2 regions of the Collinsella sp. CLA-ER-H4 genome follow, and region 2 is predicted to be linked to the other one. Evidence: riboswitches for the same ligand, from Rfam matches in the RefSeq annotation. Region 2 holds a riboswitch; the other holds the start of a gene.
What was found. Region 2 has a riboswitch for thiamine pyrophosphate ahead of thiC (phosphomethylpyrimidine synthase ThiC). Riboswitches for the same ligand answer to the same signal wherever they lie in the genome.

Region 1 (4,170 bases), on a different contig from region 2:
TACTTGCCCTCGAGCAGGTCGGCCTGGTCGAGCACCTGGCGCGCGTAGCCCAAGAAGGTCTCGCCTTCCTCGGACACAATGACGCCCTTGTTGGTGCGCTCAAAGATATGCACACCCATCTCGTTTTCGAGATCGCGGATCGACGCGGTAATCGAAGGCTGCGACACAAAGAGCCGGCGCGAGGCCTCGGTGATGCTGCCGCATTCGGCAACTTTGACGACATATCTGAGTTGCTGGAGCTTCATGGCTTTCTCCCTAGACGTTTGTGACGTCGAAACCCGCCGTGTCCATTTGGCTCATAAACGATGGCATCTCCCCCGTCGCGGCGCAGGCGGCAATCTGATGCAGAGCCCCGGCAACCGCATCATCTGCCGCAGCGCCGATATGCCAGCGTGCGGCAGCCGTGACGGCCTCGTTGGCATTGGCGACTGCAACGGAGTTGGGAACGGCATCGATCATGGGCAAATCGTTATCGGAATCGCCGAATACGGCCACCTCGTCGGGCATCAGGCCCAAAGCACGCGCCAGCTCCAGCGCAGCGCAGCCCTTGTCCCAGCCGGTCGGAAGAACGTCGAACAGGCGCACGCGGTTGTTGGGAAACACGAGCGAGAGCTCCGGCACCTCAGCGGCAACACGCTCGCGCAGCTCGGCGAGCTCCTCGCGCGAACGGGCACTCCAGATATTCGCCTTGTATACCGGGGCATCGTCAACGACAGGACGACAGGGAGCCTCTTCGCCCTTGAGCCACGCGTTGCCGCCTGACTTCATGGCGCGACGCACACGCTCGGGATCGCTTGTCACGCAATAGGCATCGTTATTCCAAAAGTCATCACCCAGACGGTAGACCTTCAAATACGTATCGTCGGTCTCCTGTTCAAAATAATCGGCTAAGCGCATAAGGACATCGTTATCGATTGCGCGCGAAGCGACTACTTCGCCGTCGACAAACATCACCTGGCCGTTACAGAACGCACCGGTCGAATAACACTCGGAACGGTTTTTGAACATCCAGCCCATCGCGGACGGCTGACGACCCGAAACCGGCCCAAAGTGCAAACCCGCCGCCTGCATGGCATGAATACCCTCAATGGCGTAGTCGCTGGCGCCGTCATGCCCGGCTGGAATCAGTGTATCGTCCATATCGGTCAGCACAAGTTTGATCATAAGGTCCCCTCGGTCATTCTTAATCCCATCTATTGTACCGACCTGCCAAAAAGGGACAGGTTTATTTTGGCAGGTAACAACTGGGACTTTGCGTTTTCCCAGATGAAACCTGCCGAAATAAACCTGTCCCTTTTTGGCAGGTGCGCTAGTATAGGGAACAACAGATTCGATGCGGGAGTGCCGGCGGTGCAAACCACAAGGCTGAGAGGGCATGGGCCCAATCCTTTGAACCTGTCAGTTAATGCTGGCGTAGGGAGCATGCCGCCTTTACAGGGGCGCTGTCTATGCACAGCGCCCCTTTTCTATGCCAAGGAGGCATGTGCAGTGATTGATTCGGAACAGCTTAAGCAACATGTGGTCAAGGCCGTGGATGAGATTCGCGCTACCAATCCGATGGCCGGCTCCATCACCAACACGGTGACGATCGACTTTGTCGCCAACGCGCAGCTCGCCGTGGGCGGATCGGCCGCCATGGTCTATTTGCCCGACGAGGGCGAGGCGCTCGTTGCCGGCGGCGGCGCCATCTATCTCAACATGGGAACGCTCTTCCCCATTTACGAGCAAACGATTCCCCGCGCGGCCAAGGCGGCACACGACGCCGGCAAGCCCTGGGTGCTCGATCCGGTGGGCCTGGGTATCGGTAGCCTGCGCACCCAGCTGGTAAACGAACTCAAGCAGTACAAGCCCGCCATCGTGCGTGGCAACGCCTCCGAGATCATCGCACTCGCCGGGCTGTGGGGTCTTGAGGGCGAGGCGGCCGATCTGAGCCGCGTGCGCGGTGTCGATACCACCGACACGGTCGACGCCGCCCGCGACGCCGCCGTGGCGCTCGCCCGCTACACCGGCGGCGCCGTAGTGGTCTCGGGCGAAGTCGACCTGATTACCGACGGCACGACCGTGGCCAAGTCCCACGGCGGCAGCCCGCTCATGTCCAAGATCACCGGTTGCGGCTGCTCGCAGGGCGGCGTGCTAGCCGTGTACGCCTGTGCCGCCGACCCGTTTACGGCAGCCATCTGCGGCACCGCGGTCTACAACGTTGCCGGCACGCGTGCCGCCGCTGTCGCCGATGCCCCGGCAAGCTTTAAGGTCGCCTTTATCGATGAGCTCTACCGCGCGACCGCCCAAGATATCGCTGATAACCAACTCGAGCTCGAGGAGGCATAAGCCATGTCCGAGCCCGTAACTGCTGCTGGAATGAACACACTCGTCGCCGTGGCCATCGCCCCGTGCGGCACCGGCGATGAGCTGTCCGCCGAGGTCGCCGAGGTCGTGCGCATCATTCGCGAGAGCGGCCTTCCCAACCGCACCACCTCGATGTTCACCGAGATCGAGGGCGACTGGGACGAGGTCATGCAGGTCGTGCGCGACGCAACCTTTGTGTTGGCGAGCAAGGGCATCCGCACCGAAGTCGTGCTCAAAGCCGATATCCGGCCCGGATTTACCGACACCATGACCGGCAAGCTCGAGCGCATGGAAGCTCAGATCAAAAAGCAGGAGGAAACACGATGAGTATCCGCGACAACCTTGATATCTCGGCCTATCTGGTACTCGGCCCCGAAAACACGCTCGGGCGCCCCGTGGGCGATGTGGTGGCCCAGGCGCTCGACGCCGGCTTTACCTGCATCCAGGTGCGCTCCAAGGTGGCAAGCGCCCGCGAGATCATTGCGCTGACCGGCGACGCCGCGCAGGCAATCGCACAGGCTGGCAAGACCGGTCAGGTCGCTTTGCTGATTGACGACCGCCTGGACTGCGTACTCGCCGCGCGCGAGCAGGGCATTGCTGTCGACGGCGTGCACGTGGGTCAGAGCGACATTCCCGTCGAGGTCTGTCGCAAGCTGCTGGGGCCCAACGCCATCGTGGGTCTTTCCGCCCGTTGCGAGGAGATGCTCGAGTACGTCAAGACCGCCGACATGAGCCTAGTCGACTACCTGGGCATCGGCCCACTCCACGAGACCGAGACCAAGCGCGACTGCGGACGCGCGGCCGACGGCTCTATCATCACCAAGAGCTTTGAGGACCTAGCCGCACTCCACGCGGCAAGCCCCGTGCCCATCGTGGTGGGCGGCGGTGTCAAGACGGCCGACCTGCCGCAGCTTAAGGCCACCGGCGTCGATGGCTTCTTTGTGGTGAGTGCCGTCTGCAGCGCCGATGACCCCTACGCCGCGGCCAAGGAGCTTGTCGACACCTGGCAGCAGGCGTAAGTCTAGGCCGAGCAGCTGATTCGCAGCCTCATATCTTCAGCAATGGAAAGCGCATCCCAGTTTGGACCTCCATTCCGGGATGCGCTTTCCGCCGAGATGGCGGCAGCAGCCTCTACCCTGCCAGATATGCCTCCAGTGCCGGCAAGGTCGCCTCCGCATCGCGGCGACCAATCTGGTAGATGCGCTCAAGTTCATCGGGCTCGCGACACAGCGACGGCACCTTCACCGATTCGCTCGGACGCACCACAAAGATCTCGCCGGCAGCCTCGCGACGTGCCAGGTCATCGAGCGTGGCATTGTAGACCTCATGCCGGTGCTCAAGCGCTGCGACAAACTCCGGATAGTGACGGAACACGCGCCGCAGCATGGGCATCACGCTGTTGGGCTGCTTCACAAAGCCCGCCGGCTGCGTGAGTACCACGATATTGCGGTCATACCCCTGCGCAAACAGCCACGCGCTGGGAATAGAATCAGCCACGCCACCATCCAGATACTTATGCCCGTCAATAGCAACGGGACGCGTCGCCACGGGAATTGCCGACGACGCCCGAATCCACTCGATATCGCGCTCGTCGCCATACGGCAGATCGTGATAGACGGCCTTGCCCGTCTCGATATCGGTACACACGCACGTAAATCGCATGGGACAGGTGCGATACGCCTCCAAGTCGATAGGATCGCGCTCGATAGGCACCTCGTGATAAGCAAAGTCGGCATTGTACATATCGCCGGTTCGCAGCCAGCTGGTCACGCTCGCATAGCGCCTGTCGGCGCAATAGGCCTTGTTATAGCGAATGGCGCGGCC
Region 2 (4,170 bases):
GCAATCAGCCGTGCGCCCGAGGTGGCTACCATGACGGGGTCGACGACCACGTTTGTTACGTTCCAGGCGCTCAAGCGGTCGGCGATGACTTCGATAATCTCGACAGAAGAAACCATGCCGATCTTGACGGCGTTCGGGCGGATATCGTCAAAAACGGCGTCAATTTGCGCGGCTACGATATCTGGCGAGATATCCTGTACGGCGGTGACGCCCAAGGTGTTCTGTGCGGTGATGGCGGTGATGGCCGTCTCGGCATACAGGCGGTGCGCCGTGATGGTCTTGATGTCGGCCTGAATGCCGGCGCCACCGCTGGAATCGGATCCTGCGATGGATAGAACGGCAGGTACCTTACTGCGATCCATGTTCGCTCCCTTGTTCGGTCGGAATCAAATGGGTCTATAAGCCAGCATTATAATGATGCCCGGGCCGACTCTATGTCGAACCCGGGCGGGCGATGCAATCTTTACGCAAATGCAAGCAAATGTTCACACGTCAACAATTGACAGGCACCAGCTCGCCGCCAGAAGCGGCCGCGGCGACAGGGCTAGTCCTCCATGCCGAGGTCGATCGTGGTGCCCTCGAAGATCTTGTTGACGGTGCGGACGGCGCACATCTTGCCACACATGGTGCAAGTGCCCTCGGTGGCGGCGGGGGACTCCTCGTAGCGCTTCTTGCCCGTAACCGGGTCGAGCGCGCACTCCCACATGGCGTCCCAGTCAAGCTTGCGGCGTGCCTGGCCCATCTTGTCGTCCATGTCGCGGGCGTGGGGCACCTTTTTGGCGATGTCGGCGGCGTGTGCGGCGATCTTGGTGGCCATGAGGCCGTCGAGCACATCCTGGGCGTTGGGCAGGCATAGGTGCTCTGCCGGTGTCACGTAGCACAGGAAGTCGGCACCGGAACTGGCGGAGATGGCGCCGCCGATGGCGGCGGTGATGTGGTCGTAACCCACGCCGATATCGGTCACCAGCGGCCCGAGCACATAGAACGGAGCATTGTGGCACAGGCGCTTCTGCAGTTTCATGTTGGCGGCGATCTCGTCGAGCGCCATGTGACCCGGGCCCTCGACCATGACCTGGACGCCGGCGGCCCAAGCGCGCTTGCACAGCTTGCCCAGCTCGATCATCTCAGCGGTCTCGGTGGCGTCGTTGGAGTCGTAGAGGCAGCCCGGGCGGCAGGAGTCGCCGAGCGAAATCGTCACGTCGTACTCGTGGCAAATCTCGAGCAACTCGTCGTAGAACTCATAGAATGGGTTCTCGTTACCGGTGACCTCCATCCAGCCAAACAGCAGTGAGCCGCCACGGCTCACGATGTTCATCAGGCGGCCGGTCTCCTTAAAGGTCTTGGTGACCGACTTGTTTATGCCGCAGTGGATGGTCATAAAGTCCACGCCGTCCTCGGCATGCGCGCGCACGACTTCGAACAGGTCGTCCTTGGTGAGCTTGACCAGCGGCTTTTCCATGTAGCCGATGGCGTCGTACATGGGGACGGTGCCTACCATGAGCGGCGTCTCGTCGATGAGCTGCTGGCGGAACTGACGTGTCTTGCCCGAGTTGGAGAGGTCCATGATGGCGTCGGCGCCAAAGTCCTCGGCGATCTTGACCTTCTTCCATTCCTCGGCGGCATCGGCCTTGTCGCCCGAGATGCCCAGGTTCACGTTGACCTTGGTGGACAGGCCCTCGCCGACGCCAAAGGCGCGCATACCCTTTTTGATATGCACGATGTTGGCGGGAATGGCGATGCGGCCGTCGGCCACGCGCTCGCGGATGTACTCGGGGTCGCGATGCTCGCGCTCGGCGACCTCCTTCATCTGCGGTGTGATCTGCCCGGCGCGGGCGAAGTCGATTTGCGTGACGAGCTTGGGCTCGGTCTGTGTGCTCATTGGCACGGCTCCCTTCGTTGGCATTACCCATATCAGGTTTGCGGGTCAGGGCGGGCGCGCCCAATCTCAGCCTGCCGTCCTGTCCTGCAAGCTCCCCGTTTATGTAATGGGCTCAAGTATAGCCTGAATGGGTACGATTGGGCCAACGAGCGTGCCTGTGGGGAGGCGAACATGGAAGACAAGCATCTATATCGTGAGACGCAATGGGATGTATCGGCCGAGGAAAGCCGCGCGCACCATGGCCTTGTCGCGATTGGTTTTGCGGTGCTTGCCGTGCTGGTGATTGCCTTTTGTATCTGGACGTTTGGTGGTCGCGGCGGCGCTGCCTGGGAGTTTGAGGCCGACGATGCCCTGCCGATCATGACAGTGAAGGTCGCGGGCGGCAATACCGTTGCCGCGCCGGGCGACTATTGGTATCCGCGCAACGAGTTTGTGCAGTTGCAGCTGAGTGGCGGATCCATTCCTGGTGAAGAGATCGAGCGCGTGACCTTCGATGCGGCGCTCAAAACACTCACGGTTAAGCTCAAGAATCAGGGCGACGTGCCCACGACGATGGATATCGCGCTGACGGAATGGCGCCTGGAGCCCCCGTCGGGCGTCAGGGTATCCGAGGTGGAGCATGTCAAGGTTACCTACCAAGATGGCTCGACGAGCGAGATTGCAAAGGCCGATGGCTTGGCGGAGTAACGGGGTGTTTGGAAACGGCGGGCCTATTGTACCTGCGCGTTCATGAAAACCAGGGTGTTTTTGTCTGAAAGCTCGGGGATGTGCCGATAGCCGATGTTGAATGCGGTAAGTTCGCTTACATCCTCGAGCTTGTTTTCTGCCATCCAGCGCACCATGGAGCCGCGCGCTTTTTTGCTGGCGGTCGAGCGCTGGATGGGCCTGCCGTTGCGGACGCCTTCGCCAAAGAGGCATGTGACGACCGTGGCATCGGTGGTGAGGCGGGTCAGAACGGCTTTGGCGTATTCCGCGCTGGCGAGGTTGACAATCGTAGCGTTGGAGCCTGCCGGAGCGATAGCCCGTGCGAGCTTGTCGCCCCAAAACGCGTAGAGGTCTCGGGCATTGTTGACGGCAAGCTTCGCGCCCATCTCCAGCCGATACGGTTCAACGGCATGAAAGGGGCGTACGCATCCGTAAAGGCCCGAGAGGATCCAGAGATGGTTTTGCAGCCAGTCGAGCTGTGCAGCATCCATGACCTCGGGCGCCATGCTTTGGTATTGAATGCCGTGATAGGACATGACGGCAGGGGAGATTCGACGCGCGATATCGGGATCGGCGAGGCCGGCATCGCTCAGGACAGGCATAAATTCGTGAAGCGTATCCAGGCACGTTGTAAGCAGCCTGTCGCTCACGTTCCATAGCGCCTGCAGGCCGCCGCTGCCTTCATTCCGCTCGATATCTAGCAGTGCGCGGTGGAGGCGAGCTGTCTCGCGCACAAAGGGTGGAATGCCCAGGACTTCAAAAGCATCTTGGGCCGCGCGCATTTGCTTGGCGGGCGAAATGATGACCTGCAGCATGGACTCTCCTCTGCAAAAAAGAAGTTGCGGTGGAATAATTCCTGTTTTGCCTGTTAAAAGGCATGTCTGGGAACTATTTCACCGCAAGTTATAAAGGGCTGGTTGGACTCGTTTTACGAGGGTTGATTTAGGCGCGCTCGATGAAGGCCTTGTAGCCGCGATAGGCCTCGTAGATATCGGCCTTGTTGGCGACCTCCCACAGGGCATGCATGGACAGGACGGCAACACCGGAGTCGATGACGTTCATGCCGTACTTGGCCATGATGTAGGCGATGGTGCCGCCGCCGCCCGCGTTGACGCGACCGAGCTCACAGGTCTGGAAGTCCACGCCGGCCTCGTCCATGATGTCGCGGACGAGGGCCACGTACTCGGCATCGGCGTCGTTGGAGCCGCCCTTGCCGCGGCTGCCCGTGTACTTGTTAAAGCACAGACCGCGACCCATAAAGGCGGCGTTCTTGGTCTCGAACTTGCCGGCATAGCCCGGGTCAAAGCCGGCGGACACGTCGGAGGAGAGCATGCGGCTGCGGGCGAGCGCGCGGCGCAGGGCCAGCGGGCTATTCTCGCCGGCGAGCGTCATGATCTCGGCGACGGTGTTCTCGAAGAAGCGACTCGTCATGCCGGTGGCACCCACGGAACCGATCTCCTCCTTGTCGACGATGAGCGTGATGCTCGTGCGCTCGACATTGGCCACATTGATCTGGGCGAGCATGGAGGGGTAAGCGCAGACGCGGTCGTCGTGGCCATAGCCCAAAATCATGGAGCGGTCGAGGC

Region 1: linked by a shared signal. The riboswitch ahead of thiM (hydroxyethylthiazole kinase) and the one ahead of thiC (phosphomethylpyrimidine synthase ThiC) in region 2 are both predicted to bind thiamine pyrophosphate.

What each region holds. Positions count from the first base shown of each region.
Region 1 is NZ_JBBNLQ010000001.1:45,318-49,487, forward strand. It holds gene AAAX34_RS00190 (LysR family transcriptional regulator) at 1-245, opposite strand, end outside; gene AAAX34_RS00195 (HAD family hydrolase) at 256-1,164, opposite strand; TPP riboswitch at 1,328-1,437, shown strand; gene thiM (hydroxyethylthiazole kinase) at 1,489-2,328, shown strand; gene AAAX34_RS00205 (thiamine-binding protein) at 2,332-2,673, shown strand; gene AAAX34_RS00210 (thiamine phosphate synthase) at 2,670-3,365, shown strand; gene AAAX34_RS00215 (patatin family protein) at 3,478-4,170, opposite strand, start outside.
Region 2 is NZ_JBBNLQ010000003.1:95,553-99,722, forward strand. It holds gene thiD (bifunctional hydroxymethylpyrimidine kinase/phosphomethylpyrimidine kinase) at 1-362, opposite strand, end outside; gene thiC (phosphomethylpyrimidine synthase ThiC) at 545-1,879, opposite strand; TPP riboswitch at 1,872-1,987, opposite strand; gene AAAX34_RS03835 (hypothetical protein) at 2,051-2,566, shown strand; gene AAAX34_RS03840 (YaaA family protein) at 2,590-3,399, opposite strand; gene AAAX34_RS03845 (aminopeptidase) at 3,527-4,170, opposite strand, start outside.